DNA from 3 places in the Pigmentiphaga daeguensis genome. Region 1 is predicted to be linked to each of the others. Evidence: predicted binding sites of a transcription regulator. Region 1 holds the regulator's gene; each other region holds the start of a gene.

Region 1 (5,017 bases):
GCGGGCCGTTGGGCAGGCGAACCATGCCCTTTTCGACCGACTCGAAGCCCGCCTGCTTCAGCGCGGAAGCGACGTCGAAGTTGGTAACCGAGCCGAACAGGCGGCCGTCCACACCCGCCTTCTGGGTGATGGACACCGAGTAGCCTTCCAGCCGCTGGGCCACGGCCTGCGCGGCGGCCAGCTTGTCGGCCTGGGTCTTTTCGAGTTCGGCGCGGCGCGCCTCGAACTCTTTCAGCGCGGCGTCGGTGGCGCGCTTGGCCATCTTCTGGGGAATCAGGAAGTTACGGGCATAGCCGTTCTTCACGCGGACGACGTCACCCAGGTTGCCGAGGTTGACGACTTTTTCGAGCAAGATGATTTGCATGATGGTCTCTCCCGGCAATCAATTGTGGTTGTCGGTGTAGGCCAAGAGCGCCAGGAAGCGGGCGCGCTTGATAGCCGTGTCGAGCTGGCGCTGGTAGTGCGCCTTGGTGCCGGTCAGGCGGGCAGGAATGATCTTGCCGTTTTCCTGGATGAAGTCACGGAGGACTTCGATGTCCTTGTAATCGATCTGGTCGACGCCGGCTGCCGTGAAGCGGCAGAACTTGCGGCGCTTGAACAGCGGATTCTGTTGACCGAACTTCTTCTTTTCCTTGCGTTTGCCGAATGCGGCCATGATGTACCTCTTGGGTATTCAATCCGTTTCACACCTGGGGCTGTCCTGCCGGCCCGCCCTCCTCGCCCTGCCGGACGATGGCGGCCTGCTGGATGTGCAGCCTCAGTCTGCTTGAACCTTTCCGGGTCGGTGCCAGGAACCCTTCGATCCGGATCGACCGGCCCAGCGCCTCGCGCTCGAGCCTGCCGGCCAGATCGCCGACGACGACTGCGTTGACGAGCATCTCGACCCGGCGGGGTCTCCCGCCTTCGATCAGCTCGGATTCGTGGGCAAGCGCCAGTTCCAGCACCGGGATTCCGGCGGGGGTATACCTGAGCGGCTTGCACTCGACCACCTGGGCGGTCAGATGAACCTTGTTCAACGCCGTGTCGTCCGTGGCATCGACGGGCTCCCGCTACGGCGGGCCTGCGATGCGGGCGGTCGGCAACGACCTGTCATGCCAGTCCAGCCGGGGCTCAGGCCTCGGCGGGGGCGGCTTCGGTGGACACCTTGCGGGCCTCCTCGCGCTCGACGATCTTCATCATCGGCGACGGGGCGGTCTCGGCCTTCTTCATCTTGACGACGAGATGGCGCAGCACGGCATCGTTGTAGCGGAAAGCGTGCTCGAGTTCGTCCAGCGTGAGTTGGCCGCACTCGATGTTCATGCACACGTAGTGAGCCTTGACGAGCTTCTGGATCGGGTACGCCAGCTGGCGGCGGCCCCAGTCTTCCAGACGGTGGATCGTGCCGCCCTGGCTGGTGATCAGCGACTTGTAACGGTCGACCATGGCCGGAACCTGCTCGCTCTGGTCCGGGTGAACGATGAAAACTACTTCATAGTGACGCATCGAAGCTCCTTATGGATGGTCCCGCGGGCGTCCGGATGGGGCCCGCTGTAGGCGCAAGTCCGCTCAAGCGTCTAGAGTCGGACAAGGGATCAATCTGGCGAAAAAATGGCTTCCGCCAAAAATCAAGCCCTCTATTATCGCCCGCAGAAGGGCAAAAAGCAAGCCAAAGGCCCGAGAACCGCCGTGCGGCGTGGTTTCGGGGCCCATTTCCGGGCATGGATGCACCGCCGCGGTTGCGGGCTGGCCGGCCTCGCACGGGCGGATCAATACGTGTCGAAGGCGCCCTGGATGTCGTCCATGCCCGCGCCCAGCGCCAGCATCAGCAGCACGCGCGCCTTCCACGGCGACAGCGTACCGGCGCCGGGCAGCCCGCCCGAGGCCGCGACGCAGCCGCTGCCCGTGCGGGTCGCGCGGACCACGGCCACGCCGCCGCGCTCCAGTCCGTCCAGCGCCTCTTGCGCGTCGGCGCTGGCCGAACCGTTGCCGGTCCCGGCCCAGACCAGGCCGCGCGCCCCGGTGGATCCCACCGCCCGGATCAGGGCGGCCGAGCCGCCGGCATAGCCGGCCAGCACCTCGACCGGAGGCAGCGGCGTGGCGGCCGTGAAAGGCGTGGCGCTGGTGTGCGGACGTTCCGGCCGCCCCATCCAGGCGACCCGGCCGTCCTGGACCCAGCCCAGGGCGCCCGCGTTGGGCGAAGCAAAGGCATCGGGCCGGTTGGCATTGGTCTTGGACGCGTCGCGCGCGCCCAGGATCTGGTGGTTGAGCACGACCAGCACGCCGCGCCCGGCCGCCTGCGGATGGGCGGCCACCGTGGCCGCGTCCAGCAGGTTCAGCGGGCCGTCGGGAGACAGCGCGGTCGCCGGGCGCATCGCGCCCACCAGAACCACCGGCCTGTCGGTCTTGAGCACCAGGTGGAGGTAATACGCGCTTTCCTCGAGCGTGTCCGTACCGTGGGTGACGATCACGCCGTCGGCGCCTGCGTCGAGCAGTGACTGCACCCGCCCGGCCAGCGACTGCCAGAAGGCGGGCGTGGCGTTCTTGCTGTCGATGGCCGCGAACTGCTCGGCCCGGATGTCGGCCACTTCGTCCAGGCCTGGCACGCTGGCGCACAGCTCGGCCACGTCCAGCGCGCCGGCGGCATAGGCCATCGTGGCCTGGGGGCGGGCGCCGGCCCCGGCGATGGTGCCGCCGGTGGCGACGATGCAAAGACGTGGCAGGGACATGGCGGACGCGGGCACGGAAGGACGAGAGCCCGATGATACCCGCGGCCGGATTGGCGTTCCCGCGACACTTGCGTTTTTCGCTTGCGTCGCGCATCGATACTGTATAAAAATACAGTTACTGGATAAAACCACAGAAGCCCGACACGCGCCGTCGCCACCCGGTGGCGGGCGCCCCGCCACGGAGCCCGAGATGTCCAAGCTGACCGCACGCCAACAAGAAATCCTGGATCTCATTCGCCAGGCCATCGTCAAGACCGGCTTTCCGCCCACCCGGGCCGAAATCGCCCAGGCGCTGGGCTTTCGCTCGCCCAACGCGGCCGAGGAACACCTGAAGGCGCTGGCGCGCAAGGGCGTACTGGAATTGTCCGCGGGCACCTCCCGCGGGATACGGCTGAAAGACCCCGTCGCGGCCGAACCGCCGCTCCAGCTCACGCACCCCGTGCTGGCGCAACTGGTGCTACCGCTGGTGGGCCGGGTCGCCGCCGGCAGCCCCATCCTGGCCACCGAGCACATCGACAAGGAAATCGGCGTGGACGAGGCCCTGTTCTCGCAGCGGCCCGACTACCTGCTCAAGGTACGCGGCAACAGCATGCGCGACGCCGGCATCCTCGACGGCGACCTGCTCGCGGTCAAGAAGGCCGCCCAGGCCCGCGACGGGCAGATCATCGTGGCCCGCCTGGGCGACGACGTCACCGTCAAGGAACTGCGCTACACCGAAACCGGCCTGAGCCTGCTGCCGGCCAATCCCGACTTCCAACCCATCGAAGTCGATCGCGAGCGCGACGATTTCGCGCTCGAGGGCATCGCCGTCGGCCTGATCCGGGCCGGCCTGGTGCATTGAAGACCCAGACGGACGACCATCATGAAACACTGCACGCCCAGCTCCAGTCTTTCCAGCGGCTTTCCCGCGCTCGACGCCGCCCTGCCCCAGGCCGGATGGCCCGTCGGCGCACTTACCGAAATCCTGGTCCCGCGCGTCGGGCATGGCGAGTTGAACCTGCTCGGCCCGCTGCTGAGCCGGCTCACCAAGGCCGGCCGCACGGTGGCCTTGCTGGTGCCGCCGTACTTGTCCTACGCCCCCGCGCTGATCCAGCACGGCGTTTCGCTGGAATGCGTCAAGCTCGTGCGCACCGACCACCCCCTGGACGGCCTGGACCAGCTGGAATCCGGCGTGCGGGCGGGCGAGTTCGCGGCGCTGGTCGCCATCCTGCCCCCTGACCAGGCGGCCGCGCAATCCGAAAGCACGGTGCGCCGCCTGTACATGGCCGCGCGGCTGGCCGCCTGCCCCGCCTTCCTGTTCCATACCTGCAGCACGCCCGCCACGACCTCGGCATCCCAATTGCGGCTGCTGGCGGACATGAGCCAGGCCGGCCAGATCCGGCTCCAGCGCATCGCGCCGGCTGCCCAGGGCGGCGAAGGCGCGGTCACGCTGGACATCGGCCAGCAAACGGTGCGTGCGGGGTTCAAGCCGGGGTTCAAACGTGCGGCCGGGCTCGCCGCGGCGGGAACGCACACGCGCACCGCCGAGGAAACGGACACGCATGGCACGGATGCGGATACGCTGCCGGCGCAACGGCCCATCATCCCGCGAACCGGGCAACATGGGCCGCATGCCAAACCGACTCCCGCGAATCGCAGCCCGTGGCCCTTCAAGCAACGTCGCGGCGCAAGCAGCAGCCGAAGCTATCCTTCCGCACTGGCGCTGCTGTTTTCTCGAGGCTGGAACGCCTGAGTCTCCCTACGGCACTCGCAGCAGGATAAGACTGCTGCGGAGCCTGTGCTCCGATGCTCCATTGCCCACGAATTTTTGAAATTCGTGGGCTTTTTTACGTCTCACCGGCGGATCTACGCACTTGCGGAAGTTGTTGTAAGCCAGCAATCCCCCCCCATTTGGAGTACGTATTTTTTCGTACTCATTGCTAGGCTGGTTGCTCCACTCCCCTCGCTGCGCCAATCCCGGAAGAGGCCATCATGCAAGCGAAATCCCACGTCCTCCACGCCCTTGCGGTACTTGCCACGGCTGCGGCCGCATCCGTCTGGTGTGCCAGCGCGGCTGCCCAAGGCGTCTCGATCGGAGGCTCGGGTTCAAGCTCGGGTTCGGACGGCCCCCGTGCCGTCGAGGAACAGTCCGCAGCCATCAGCTACAGCTCTCGCGCGGCGGCCTGCGCACGGGCCAAGTCCCGCGCCTCGGAGTTCGCCCAGCGCAAGAGCAACTTCAAGGACATCAGTCTGGGCGCCTGCGACTGCTCCTCCACCAAGACCAAGCCGTGGCAGCCAGCATTGCAGGCTCAATACGCGATGGAAACAGGCAT
Region 2 (5,017 bases), on a different contig from region 1:
CTGGTCAGCCGCCGGCCCGGCATCGGGACCCGCGTGGAGTCGGCGCAGCCCTCGGGCAATTTCGTGCACGTGGGCAACACGGTGGACGACATCCTGCGCTTCACCCGCGGCTTCCGCTTCCACATCCTGGACATTCGCGAGGTCGACGGCGACGAGGGGGCGGCGCGCGCGCTGCGGCTGCCCGCCGGCCAGCGCTTCGTCCGGGTGACCGGCCTGCGGCAGGCCGAGGGCGCGCCGCCGGTCGTCTACAGCGAACACCACGTCCCGCCGCTGTACGCGGACGCGCTCGAGCAACTGGACGGCTACCGGGCCTCGGTGGCCGAATGGCTGGCCGAGCGGCGCGGCGACCGGGTATGCGAAATCCGCCAGGAAATCGATGCCGTGCGGCTGACCCGGGCGCAGGCCGGGCTGCTGCAGACGCGCTTCAGCACGCCGACGCTGCGCACGCGCACCTGGTACTACGGCGCCAAGAAAGACCTGATCGTCGCTTCGGTGGGGCTCTTCCCCGAAGGGCGGCACCTGTTCAGCACCGTGATGCGGCGAGAGCCGATCGGCTGATCCGATCGCGCGGGCCGCGACCTTGTCCCGGAGAGCCCGCGTGACCCATCCCGTCGTTCCTTCCACCTTCCTGTTCTGTCCCGGCAACCGGCCCGACCGCTACGACAAGGCGCTGCGCGGCGGCGCGCCGGGCGTCATCATCGACCTCGAGGACGCAGTGCCGGCGGCCGACAAGGCCGCCGCCCGGCGCGACGCCCTGGCCTGGCTGGCGGCGCTGCCCCCGGCCGGTCCGGGCGCGCCCATGGTGGCGCTGCGGGTGTCTTCCCCGCAGACGCCCGCGGGCCTGGAGGACCTTTATGCGCTGGCCCATGCGGGCGCCTTGCCCGCCCTGGATCTCGTGGCCGTTCCCAAGGCCGAGGACGCCTCCGAATTGCGCATGGTCCGCACGCACGCGGCCGCGGCCAATCCCGCGCTGCGGCTGATGGCGCTGGTGGAGTCGCCGCAGGGCGTGCGCCGCGCGGCCGGCATCGCGCAGGCCGGACCGTGGCTGGCGGCGATGGCCTTCGGCGCCGCGGACTTCAGCGCCGAGACCGGCGCGGACAACGCCTGGGACGCGCTGGCCTACGTACGCGGGCGCCTGGTGTTCGAGACCGCCGGCAGCGGCGTGCCCATGCTGGACGTGCCGCACATCGCCATCGACGACGACGCCGGCCTGCGCGCCGATTGCGAGCGGGCGCGCGCCATGGGCTTCTCCGGCAAGCTCGCCATCCATCCGCGCCAGTGGCCCATCATCGTGCAGGCCTTCGCGCCCGATCCGCGCCGGCTGGCGTGGGCGAGCGAAGTGGCCGCCGCCTACGAACGCGCGGGCCGCCGCGCCTGCGCGGTGGGCGCCACCATGGTGGACGAGCCCGTCTACCAGAGCGCCCTGCGCATCCTGCGGCGTGCCGCCGCGCCGAACCCATCCGCCGCTGGAGACCATCATGCATAGTTCCTACTACCACCTGGGAGACGGCCTGTATGCCGAGCGTTTCGGCCTGGGCTTCGAGCACCTGTCCGCCGGGCAGCGTTTCGTCCATCGGCCGGGCATCACGTTCTCGCAACAGGACAACGTGGCCGAGGCCCTGGATTCCATCAACGCCGCCATGGTCCACTACGACGATCGCTACGCCGGGCTGACCGACTGGAAGCGGCCCCTGATGGTCAGCACGCTGACCCTGCAGCGGCTGATCGGCATGACCTCCAAGACCTTCGGCCGGCGGCGCCGCATCGTGTCCATGTCCAATATCGCGCTGACCCGGCCGATGTTCGGCGGCGACACCCTGTATGTCGAGACCGAGGTGCTGGCCACCGAGCCGGTGGATGCGCACCTGGGGCGCGCCAGCCTGCTCACGCGCGGCTACAACCAGCGCGGCGAGCAGGTGGCCGAGCTGCGCTACGTGGCCGAGCTGTGGCACGGCGCGGCCGGGCCCGACGTGATCGCCGGCGCTTCGGCCTCGGACGAGGCCCGTTTCCTGTCGCATGCCGCGCGCGGGGACGGCGCCTGGGTCGAGCAGACCGGCCTGTTCTTCGAGGACCTGCGGCAGGGGGAAACCTTCATTCACAGCCCCCGCAAGACCCTGCTGGCCGAGGAATCCACGCTGCACGCGCTGCGCGCCATGGAGTGGCAGCCGCAAAGCCACGACCACGCCTGCGCGCAGGCGCTGGGGCTGGCGGCGCCGGTCGTGCCGCAGACCTGGGGGATAGGCGTGGCCGTGGCGCTGTCCACGCGCACCTTCGGCCGGGTCACCGTCAACCTGGGATGGACCGACGTGGAGTTCGGCGCCGACCTGATGCCGGGGGACACGCTGGAGGCCCGGTCCACGGTCGAGGGCACGCGGCTGTCGGGTTCGCGGCCCGACCAGGGCGTGGTGACGGTGCTGACCGAGGCGCGCAACCAGCGGGGGGAGATGATCAACCGCTACCGGCGCGCGCTGATGGTGTACCGGCGGGGGAGCAACCCCTACGCCAGGGCGGGGTACTGAGCGGACGTCTCCGCGTCCGTTTTTCCAGAATTCCGTTGTTAATTTGGCCTGGGAGCTTGCAGTCCCATACTGTTTTTTTATACAGTGTCGGGCAGTGCCATAATTCGCCCATCAACCCAAGGATCCCAGAATGGACGACACCAAAGCTTCCAAGGCCGCAGCCGCTGCCCAGAACGAAAAGACCAAGGCCCTGGCCGCCGCGCTGTCCCAGATCGAAAAGCAGTTCGGCAAGGGCTCGGTCATGCGCTATGGCGACAACGAGGTCGAGCACGACATCCAGGTCGTCTCCACCGGCTCGCTCGGCCTGGACATCGCCCTGGGCGTGGGCGGCCTGCCGCGCGGCCGGGTCATCGAGATCTACGGCCCGGAATCGTCGGGCAAGACCACGCTCACGCTGCAGGTCGTCGCCGAAATGCAGAAGCTGGGCGGCGCCTGCGCCTTCATCGACGCCGAGCACGCGCTCGATGTCCAGTACGCCTCCAAGCTCGGCGTGAACCTGACCGACCTGCTGATCTCGCAGCCCGACACCGGCGAGCAGGCCCTGGAAATCACCGACGCGCTGGTGCGCTCGGGCGCGGTCGACCTGATCGTCATCGACTCGGTCGCGGCGCTGGTGCCCAAGGCCGAAATCGAAGGCGAGATGGGCGATTCCCTGCCCGGCCTGCAGGCCCGCCTGATGAGCCAGGCGCTGCGCAAGCTGACCGCCTCGATCAAGCGCACCAACTGCATGGTCATCTTCATCAACCAGATCCGGATGAAGATCGGCGTCATGTTCGGCAACCCCGAAACCACCACCGGCGGCAACGCGCTGAAGTTCTACGCCTCGGTCCGCCTCGACATCCGGCGCACCGGCTCCATCAAGAAGGGCGACGAGGTCATCGGCAACGAGACCCGCGTCAAGGTCGTCAAGAACAAGGTGTCGCCGCCGTTCAAGAGCGCCGAGTTCGACATCATGTACGGCGCCGGCATCTCGCGCGAAGGCGAGATCCTGGACCTGGGCGTGCAGGCGGGCATCGTCGAGAAGTCCGGTTCGTGGTTCAGCTATAACGGCGAGCGCATCGGCCAGGGCAAGGACAACGCCCGCGAGTTCCTGAAGGAACGCCCGGAAATGGCCATCGAGATCGAGAACCGCGTGCGCGACAGCCTGGGCGTGGCAGCCCGGGTGGCCGGCGCCGGCAAAGTGACCGAAGCCGAGCTTGAAGACGAGTGATGACGGCAAGCCCGCCTCCGGCCCTTCGCTGAAGGCCCGGGCGGTGGGTTATCTGTCCCGGCGCGAACACAGCCGCCTGGAACTGGGCCGCAAGCTGGCCCGTTTCGGGGAAGAGGACGAGGTTCGCGCCGTGCTCGACAGCCTGGAGAAGGAAGGCTGGCTGTCTACCCAGCGCTATGCGCAAAGCGTGGTGCACCGGCTGGCGGCCAAGCAGGGCACCTTGCGCATCATGTATGAGCTGCGCCAGCACGGCGTGGCGGACACGCAGATCGCCGAACTGCGGGACACGCTGGAAGCCACCGAACTGGCCCGGGCGCGCGATGTGTGGCGCAAGCGCTTCGGCACGCTGCCGGCCGATGCCAGCCAGCGTGCCAAGCAGGTGCGTTTCCTGATGTCCCGGGGCTTCGGCCAGGCCACCATCAGGCAGGTGTTGCGAGGTGTGGACCTCGATGACCTGGACGACGGCCAGGGCTAGGCCGCTTGCCGGAACGCCCGTACACTTTCCGCATCCCCTTTCGCCGCGAGGCTGCCATGCGTGCATTGTTGCTGGCCCTGTGCCTGAGTGTGTCCAGCCTGTGGGCCTGTGCCCAGCCCGCCCCCCGGGCGGGCGACGTGATCACGCTGGAAGGACGCATCGTGCTCAAGGGCAACGAGCCCTTCGTCGTCGCCGTGCTCGAGTCGGGCGACCGGCAATGGGACCTGCGCGGCCTGACCCGTCAGCAGATGCAGGACCTGCAATCGCGCACCGTCACGGTCACCGGCACGGTGGCGCGCGCCGCCGGCGAGGCGGGCGGCGGGATGCCCGCCCAGTTGCAGGTGCAGTCCATCCGATAGGGCCTGTGAACAGGCCCTGGTCCGCGCGCCATGGTATGTTGCGCGTAAGCTTCTTCTGCGGGGGCAAGATGAATCGCGATACCGTGGGTACCATCCGGACACTGGCCGGGATTGCGTTGGCGGCGCTGCTGGCTTCCTGTGGTGGCGGCGGGGGCGGCGAGGTCTCCGGATCGGGGGCATTGTCCGTGGCATGCAGCGGCGCGCAATGCGGCGCCGCCGATGCGCAGACCTACCGCGGTAGCGGCGTGGGCATCTGGCGCTACGACAATAGCGGTTCGAGCTCGGGCACGTCGGTGCCGATCGCTCTCAATGGCGTCAATGGCCGTACCGTCACGCTGGTCTTCACCAACGTTTCCGACCGCGATGCGGGCATGGCCTCGATCAGCGCCTCGGTGGCGGATCGTCCCGCGGCCTCATCGAAAATCGAAGCCCCGGCCGATCCGGATCACCTGCC
Region 3 (5,017 bases), on a different contig from region 1:
GCGGACCGGGCGACGTAGGCGCTGCCTATCGAGCCGGCCGCGCCGCTGCGGTTCTCGACCACGACGGGGTGGCCCCATCTGGCGCTGAGCTTTTCGCCTATCCAGCGGGCCAGCACGTCGGTGTCGCCGCCCGCGGGGTAGGCGACGATGATTTTCACCGGCTTGTCGGGATAGCCGGCCGCCGCGGCGGGGGCGGACAGCGCCGCCAGGGAAACCGCCGCGGCGAAGGCGGCGAGCGTGGTGCGTCTTGCGAGATCGGTCATGGCTTTCCCTGTAGGTTCCGCGGAAATTTATACTAAGTTAGTAAAATATATTAAGTTAAAAAAATATAAATTATTTTTTCTCGTATGAATTTAAGGATAAACCCTGGCATTGGATGAGCCACCAATGAAACAAGCTCATCGGCTAAAATTTATGAATAACGGATTTTGTATATATTCAACCGTCGTCGGAGCGCTACCCTCATGCGATCAGCGGAAACGCCCGCCCCCAAGGCGGCTTCGGAAACCATGTCCGAGCGGGCGTACCAGCACCTGCGCGCCGACGTGATCGCCGGCGCGCTGGCTCCCGGCCAGAAGCTCAGGCTGCAGGCCTTGCAGCAGCGCTACGAGCTGGGCATCAGCCCCATACGCGAAGCCCTCATGCAGTTGTCCGGCGAAGGCCTGGTCAGCAATGACGGCCAGCGCGGCTTCAGCGTATCGCCCTTGTCCAGGGACGACATGATCGACCTGATGCACGCGCGCACCTCGATCGAGACGCTGCTGCTCCAGGATGCGATCGAACACGGCGACGACGACTGGGGGGCCGGCATCACGGCCGCCTACTACAAGCTGACGCGGGCGCGCCTGCCCCAGGATCCCAACGATCTCGTGGCGGTGGAACTGTGGGAAGCTGCCCATCGCGGGTTCCACGCCGCGCTGCTGGCCGCGGCGCGGTCGAGGTGGCTGATGCGCATCGACGAGCAATTGATCGATCATTCCGAGCGTTATCGCCGGATCCGGCTGGCCTACACATCCTCGGCGCAACAGCTCGAGGACGACGTGATGAGTGAACACGCGCAATTGATGGAAGCGGCCCTGGCCCGCAACGCCGGCCTGGCCTGCGAGCTGCTGCGCAGCCATCTGATGCGTACGGCGCAGGTGCTGGGCGAGCGCTTCGCCGAGTAGCCTGGGGCCTGCGCGAGGCGCCTTTTGGCGTGAACGATCCTAGCGGCTGGTCCGCGCCACCAGGGCCTCCAGGTGTCCATACCAGGCATGGCCAGGGTCGGCCAGCATCAGATGTGTGTCGAAGTGATCGAGGCCTTCCCAGGCGTGCAGCCCGGCGTCGGCCGGCTGGTGCTTCAACAGTTCGTACATGCGCGTATTGGCGCCGATCACGCGTGCGCTGTCCCGCTCCCCATAACTGGCCATCATCGGCACGAGATTGCCGGCGGTCCAGCTGATGGCGCTCATGAGCGCGTCCTCGCACGGCTGTTCCAGCAGGGTGGTATACACCCGCTCCTCCAGGCTGTCGGGCTCGGGGCAGGGATGGTGCAGGTCCATGACGCCGCTGATGGGCAGGCAGCCGCGGATGTCGCCGGGCGGCACGCCCGCTCGCTCCAGGGCCCGCTTGCGTAGGGCGGCCATCGCGGCGGTGCCGCCGCCGGCCGAGTGCCCCGACAGGTAGAGATTCCGGCCATCGCCTCCCCACCGGCCCACGGTCCGCCGCAGTTCGCCCAGCAGCAGGGCCGCGTCGTCGAACGCGGCGGGCAGGCGGTGCCGGGGCGCCAGCCGGTAGGTGGGCGCGACGAACACCAGTCCCCGCCGGACCACCGCCTCGGCCATGAAGTGCACATACTCCTTGTAGCCGTTGGTCCAGCCGCCGCCGTGCCAGAACACCAGCACCGGCGCGCCGCGCATGCCGCCGGCGGCGAACACGTCGTAGCGTTGCTGCGGATCGGGTCCATAGGCCAGGTCACGGGCGCGCAAGATGCCCGCATCCAGGTCGCGGGCCCATTCCAGCACCGTGTCTTCGTAGCGCTGCGCGGCGGGAAAGGGCAGGGGAGGTTGAGCGAAGAGCGGGGCGTGGTCCATGGGTTGTCCCGAGAATTTCTAATTAATTATAGAAATTATATATTTTTATGGAAAATATTTTTTGCTGAAAGACCAGGGGGCCAATTGTGCGCAATACTGTATGGATATACAGTATTGCGTGTGGAACACGATGACTCGCCGCAAGACGGCTATCCCCAGGCGCCTCCCGTCCCGCAGCGCGGGCGCGGTGCCGTGCTCAACGTCAGGCACCGGTTCGAGGGCGACCGGCGCGACGCCGTGGACGACGGCTGGGCCGCTCCGGAAGAAGAGCCGCCCCCGCTGCGGACCGAGGTCGCCATCGAGCGCGCGCGCAAGATCCTGTCCCGCAACGACTCTCCGGACATCCCCTTCGACCGCGCCATCAATCCCTATCGCGGCTGCGAGCACGGCTGCGTGTATTGCTTCGCGCGGCCCACGCATGCCTACCTGGGATGGTCGCCCGGCCTGGACTTCGAAACCCGGCTCGTCGCCAAGGCCAACGCGGTCGAGGCGCTCCGGGCCGAACTGGGCCGCCCGGGCTACCGGGTGGACGTCATCAACATCGGCTCGGCCACCGACGCCTACCAGCCCATCGAGCGCCAGTGGAAACTGACCCGGGGGCTGCTGGAACTGCTGCTGGAAACCCGGCATCCCGTGTCACTGGTCACCAAGGGGGGACTGGTTGCGCGCGACGTCGATCTGCTGGCCAGGCTGGCGGAACTGAAGCTGGTCGCCGTCTACGTATCGATCGGTACGCTGGACGGACACGTGGCCCGGACGCTGGAGCCGCGCGCGGCGGCGCCATGGAAGCGGCTGGAAGCCGTGCGGACGCTGGCCGGTGCCGGCGTGCCGGTCGGCGTGTCGCTGGCGCCCGTCATTCCCTTCATTACCGACGACCACATCGAGCATGTGCTGGAAGCGGCCAAGGAAGCCGGTGCGCGGGCGGCTTTCTACACCATGCTGCGCCTGCCCTGGGAGGTCAAGGACGTGTTCTCGGACTGGCTCGAAGCGCACTTTCCCGACCGCAAGGCCCGCGTGTTGCACTGCCTGGAGGACTTGCGCGGCGGCAAGCTCAACGACGCGCGCTTCGGCAGCCGCATGCGCGGCCAGGGCATCTGGGCCGACCTGGTCGCGCAGCGCTTCGGGCGTGCCGCGCGCCGGCACGGGCTGGCGGACCGGCGCATCGAGCTGGAGACAGGGCTGTTCAGGCCGCCGCCCCGCTCGCCGCGTGGCAAGGAACCGCCCGCCGACACCGGCCAGATGCCGCTGTTCGGCTAGGGCCCGTTCAGGCGGGAATGCCCTCGAACAGGCTCTGGAACAGCAGCACGATGCCCAGCATCAGGATGGCGGTACCCACGGCCAGCGTGATGCCGGCCACCAATACCGGCCCCCAGCCGGTACGCGTTTGCCGTGCCTGTCCCGGGTTGTATTTGGCGTCGAACTTGGCGTCGGGAGTCAGGCACAGGACGATGGCTTCGATGAAGCCGGCGACGGCCGGGACGAGGAACAGGAAGAAGGCGGGATGGAAATACCACGCTTCGCTGCGCAGCGCCGTGCCTATCATGATCAGCGAGAACAGCAGCACGATCCAGCCGTGCCGGCGGCCCAGGTACCACCAATGCGCACCGGCCCAGCCCAGCACGGCGGCCAGCAGTCCCGCCACGGTCTTGTGGCGGAAACTCCGGGTCGGCGGAAGGATATGGGATTTATCGTCGGCGGAAGATGTGGACATGTGGTGGGAATCCATCGTAGAAGACCTTGATTTTGAAGGACTTTACCGCATCCTTGCTTGCTAGGCCCAGCAGGCCGGGCTATACTTTAGGGCTTTTCTTAGTCAACTTTTTCCAAGGAATTACCTATGGTGGTGATTCGTATGTCCCGCGGCGGCTCGAAGAAGCGCCCCTTCTACAACCTCGTTGCTGCCGATTCGCGCAATCGCCGCGATGGCCGCTTCATCGAGCGCGTGGGTTTCTACAACCCCGTCGCTTCCGAGGGTGAAGAAGGCCTGCGCATCGCGCTCGACCGCGTCGAGCACTGGACCAAGAACGGCGCCCAGCTGTCGCCGGCCGTGGCCCGTCTCGTCAAGGAATACGGCGCCAAGGTCGCGCCGGCTGCCTGATTTCGTGGTGTCCGCCGCGTCCACGGGGTCCGTTAGCGATCCCGCTCTGCCCGCCGATCTCGTCGAGGTCGGGCATGTGGCGGAGGCCTTCGGCGTGCGCGGCGGCCTGAAGGTCCAGCCGTATTCGGCCCAGTCCGAGGCCTTGTTGGGCAGTCGTACATGGTGGCTGCGCAAGGGCGCGGAAGTGCGCCGTGTCGAAGTGGCCGACGCCAAGCGCCATGGCGCGGTGGTGACGGCCACCTTCCCCGGCGTGTCCGACCGGGACCAGGCCCTGGCCTGGAAGGGTTGGACGGTGCTGGTGCCGCGCAGCCAGTTCCCCCGGCTTGCCGAAGGCGAGTTCTATTGGGTGGACCTGATCGGCTGCGAATTGACGGGCAAGGATGCCTCGGACCGGGAGGTCGTCCTGGGCTCGGTGACGGAAGTCAGTGACAACGGGGTGCATGCCATCCTGCACGTGGCCTGCGTCGAACCCGTGGCTCCAGGCCAGCCGACGCAGCCGCTGCTGGATGCGCGCGGCAGGCGGCGCGAGACCCTGGTGCCTTTCGTCGACGCGTATATCCGTGGTGTCGATCTCGACGCCCGGCGCATAGACAGCGATTGGCCCGAGGGTTTCTGACCCGTCGGGCGTGAACAAAGGGCTTGGGCCCGGGCCATGGACGAGATGTTGCGGTTCGACGTGATCACGCTGTTCGGCCCGATGTTCGAGGCCATCAGCCAGCAGGGCGTAACCGGCCGGGCGCATGCGCAGGGCCGGTGGCAGTTGCAGGCCTGGAATCCGCGCGACTTCACGGTGGACGTGCATCGCACCGTGGATGACAGGCCCTATGGCGGCGGACCCGGCATGGTG

The links. Region 1 encodes LexA, which represses DNA repair genes until DNA is damaged. Its sites were predicted from a motif close to ACTGTATNNNNATACAGT; they were not measured.
Region 2: recA (recombinase RecA) is a predicted target of LexA. The motif match lies at 2,588-2,605, and genes of this name have one in related genera.
Region 3: ABD104_RS08000 (PA0069 family radical SAM protein) is a predicted target of LexA. The motif match lies at 2,168-2,185, and genes of this name have one in related genera.

Annotation. Positions count from the first base shown of each region.
Region 1 covers NZ_BAAAEN010000001.1:495,708-500,724, forward strand. The annotation lists gene rplI (50S ribosomal protein L9) at 1-364, opposite strand, end outside; gene rpsR (30S ribosomal protein S18) at 383-655, opposite strand; gene priB (primosomal replication protein N) at 684-1,016, opposite strand; gene rpsF (30S ribosomal protein S6) at 1,111-1,482, opposite strand; gene ABD104_RS02420 (asparaginase) at 1,746-2,705, opposite strand; gene lexA (transcriptional repressor LexA) at 2,896-3,546, shown strand; gene ABD104_RS02430 (hypothetical protein) at 3,568-4,437, shown strand; gene ABD104_RS02435 (hypothetical protein) at 4,677-5,017, shown strand, end outside.
Region 2 covers NZ_BAAAEN010000003.1:98,594-103,610, reverse strand. The annotation lists gene ABD104_RS05405 (GntR family transcriptional regulator) at 1-558, shown strand, start outside; gene ABD104_RS05400 (HpcH/HpaI aldolase/citrate lyase family protein) at 599-1,486, shown strand; gene ABD104_RS05395 (hotdog family protein) at 1,479-2,519, shown strand; gene recA (recombinase RecA) at 2,650-3,729, shown strand; gene recX (recombination regulator RecX) at 3,716-4,204, shown strand; gene ABD104_RS05380 (hypothetical protein) at 4,261-4,563, shown strand; gene ABD104_RS05375 (M30 family zinc metallopeptidase) at 4,632-5,017, shown strand, end outside.
Region 3 covers NZ_BAAAEN010000004.1:266,514-271,530, reverse strand. The annotation lists gene ABD104_RS08015 (Bug family tripartite tricarboxylate transporter substrate binding protein) at 1-263, opposite strand, end outside; gene ABD104_RS08010 (GntR family transcriptional regulator) at 465-1,166, shown strand; gene ABD104_RS08005 (alpha/beta hydrolase) at 1,206-2,072, opposite strand; gene ABD104_RS08000 (PA0069 family radical SAM protein) at 2,193-3,329, shown strand; gene ABD104_RS07995 (TM2 domain-containing protein) at 3,337-3,783, opposite strand; gene rpsP (30S ribosomal protein S16) at 3,910-4,170, shown strand; gene rimM (ribosome maturation factor RimM) at 4,178-4,786, shown strand; gene trmD (tRNA (guanosine(37)-N1)-methyltransferase TrmD) at 4,835-5,017, shown strand, end outside.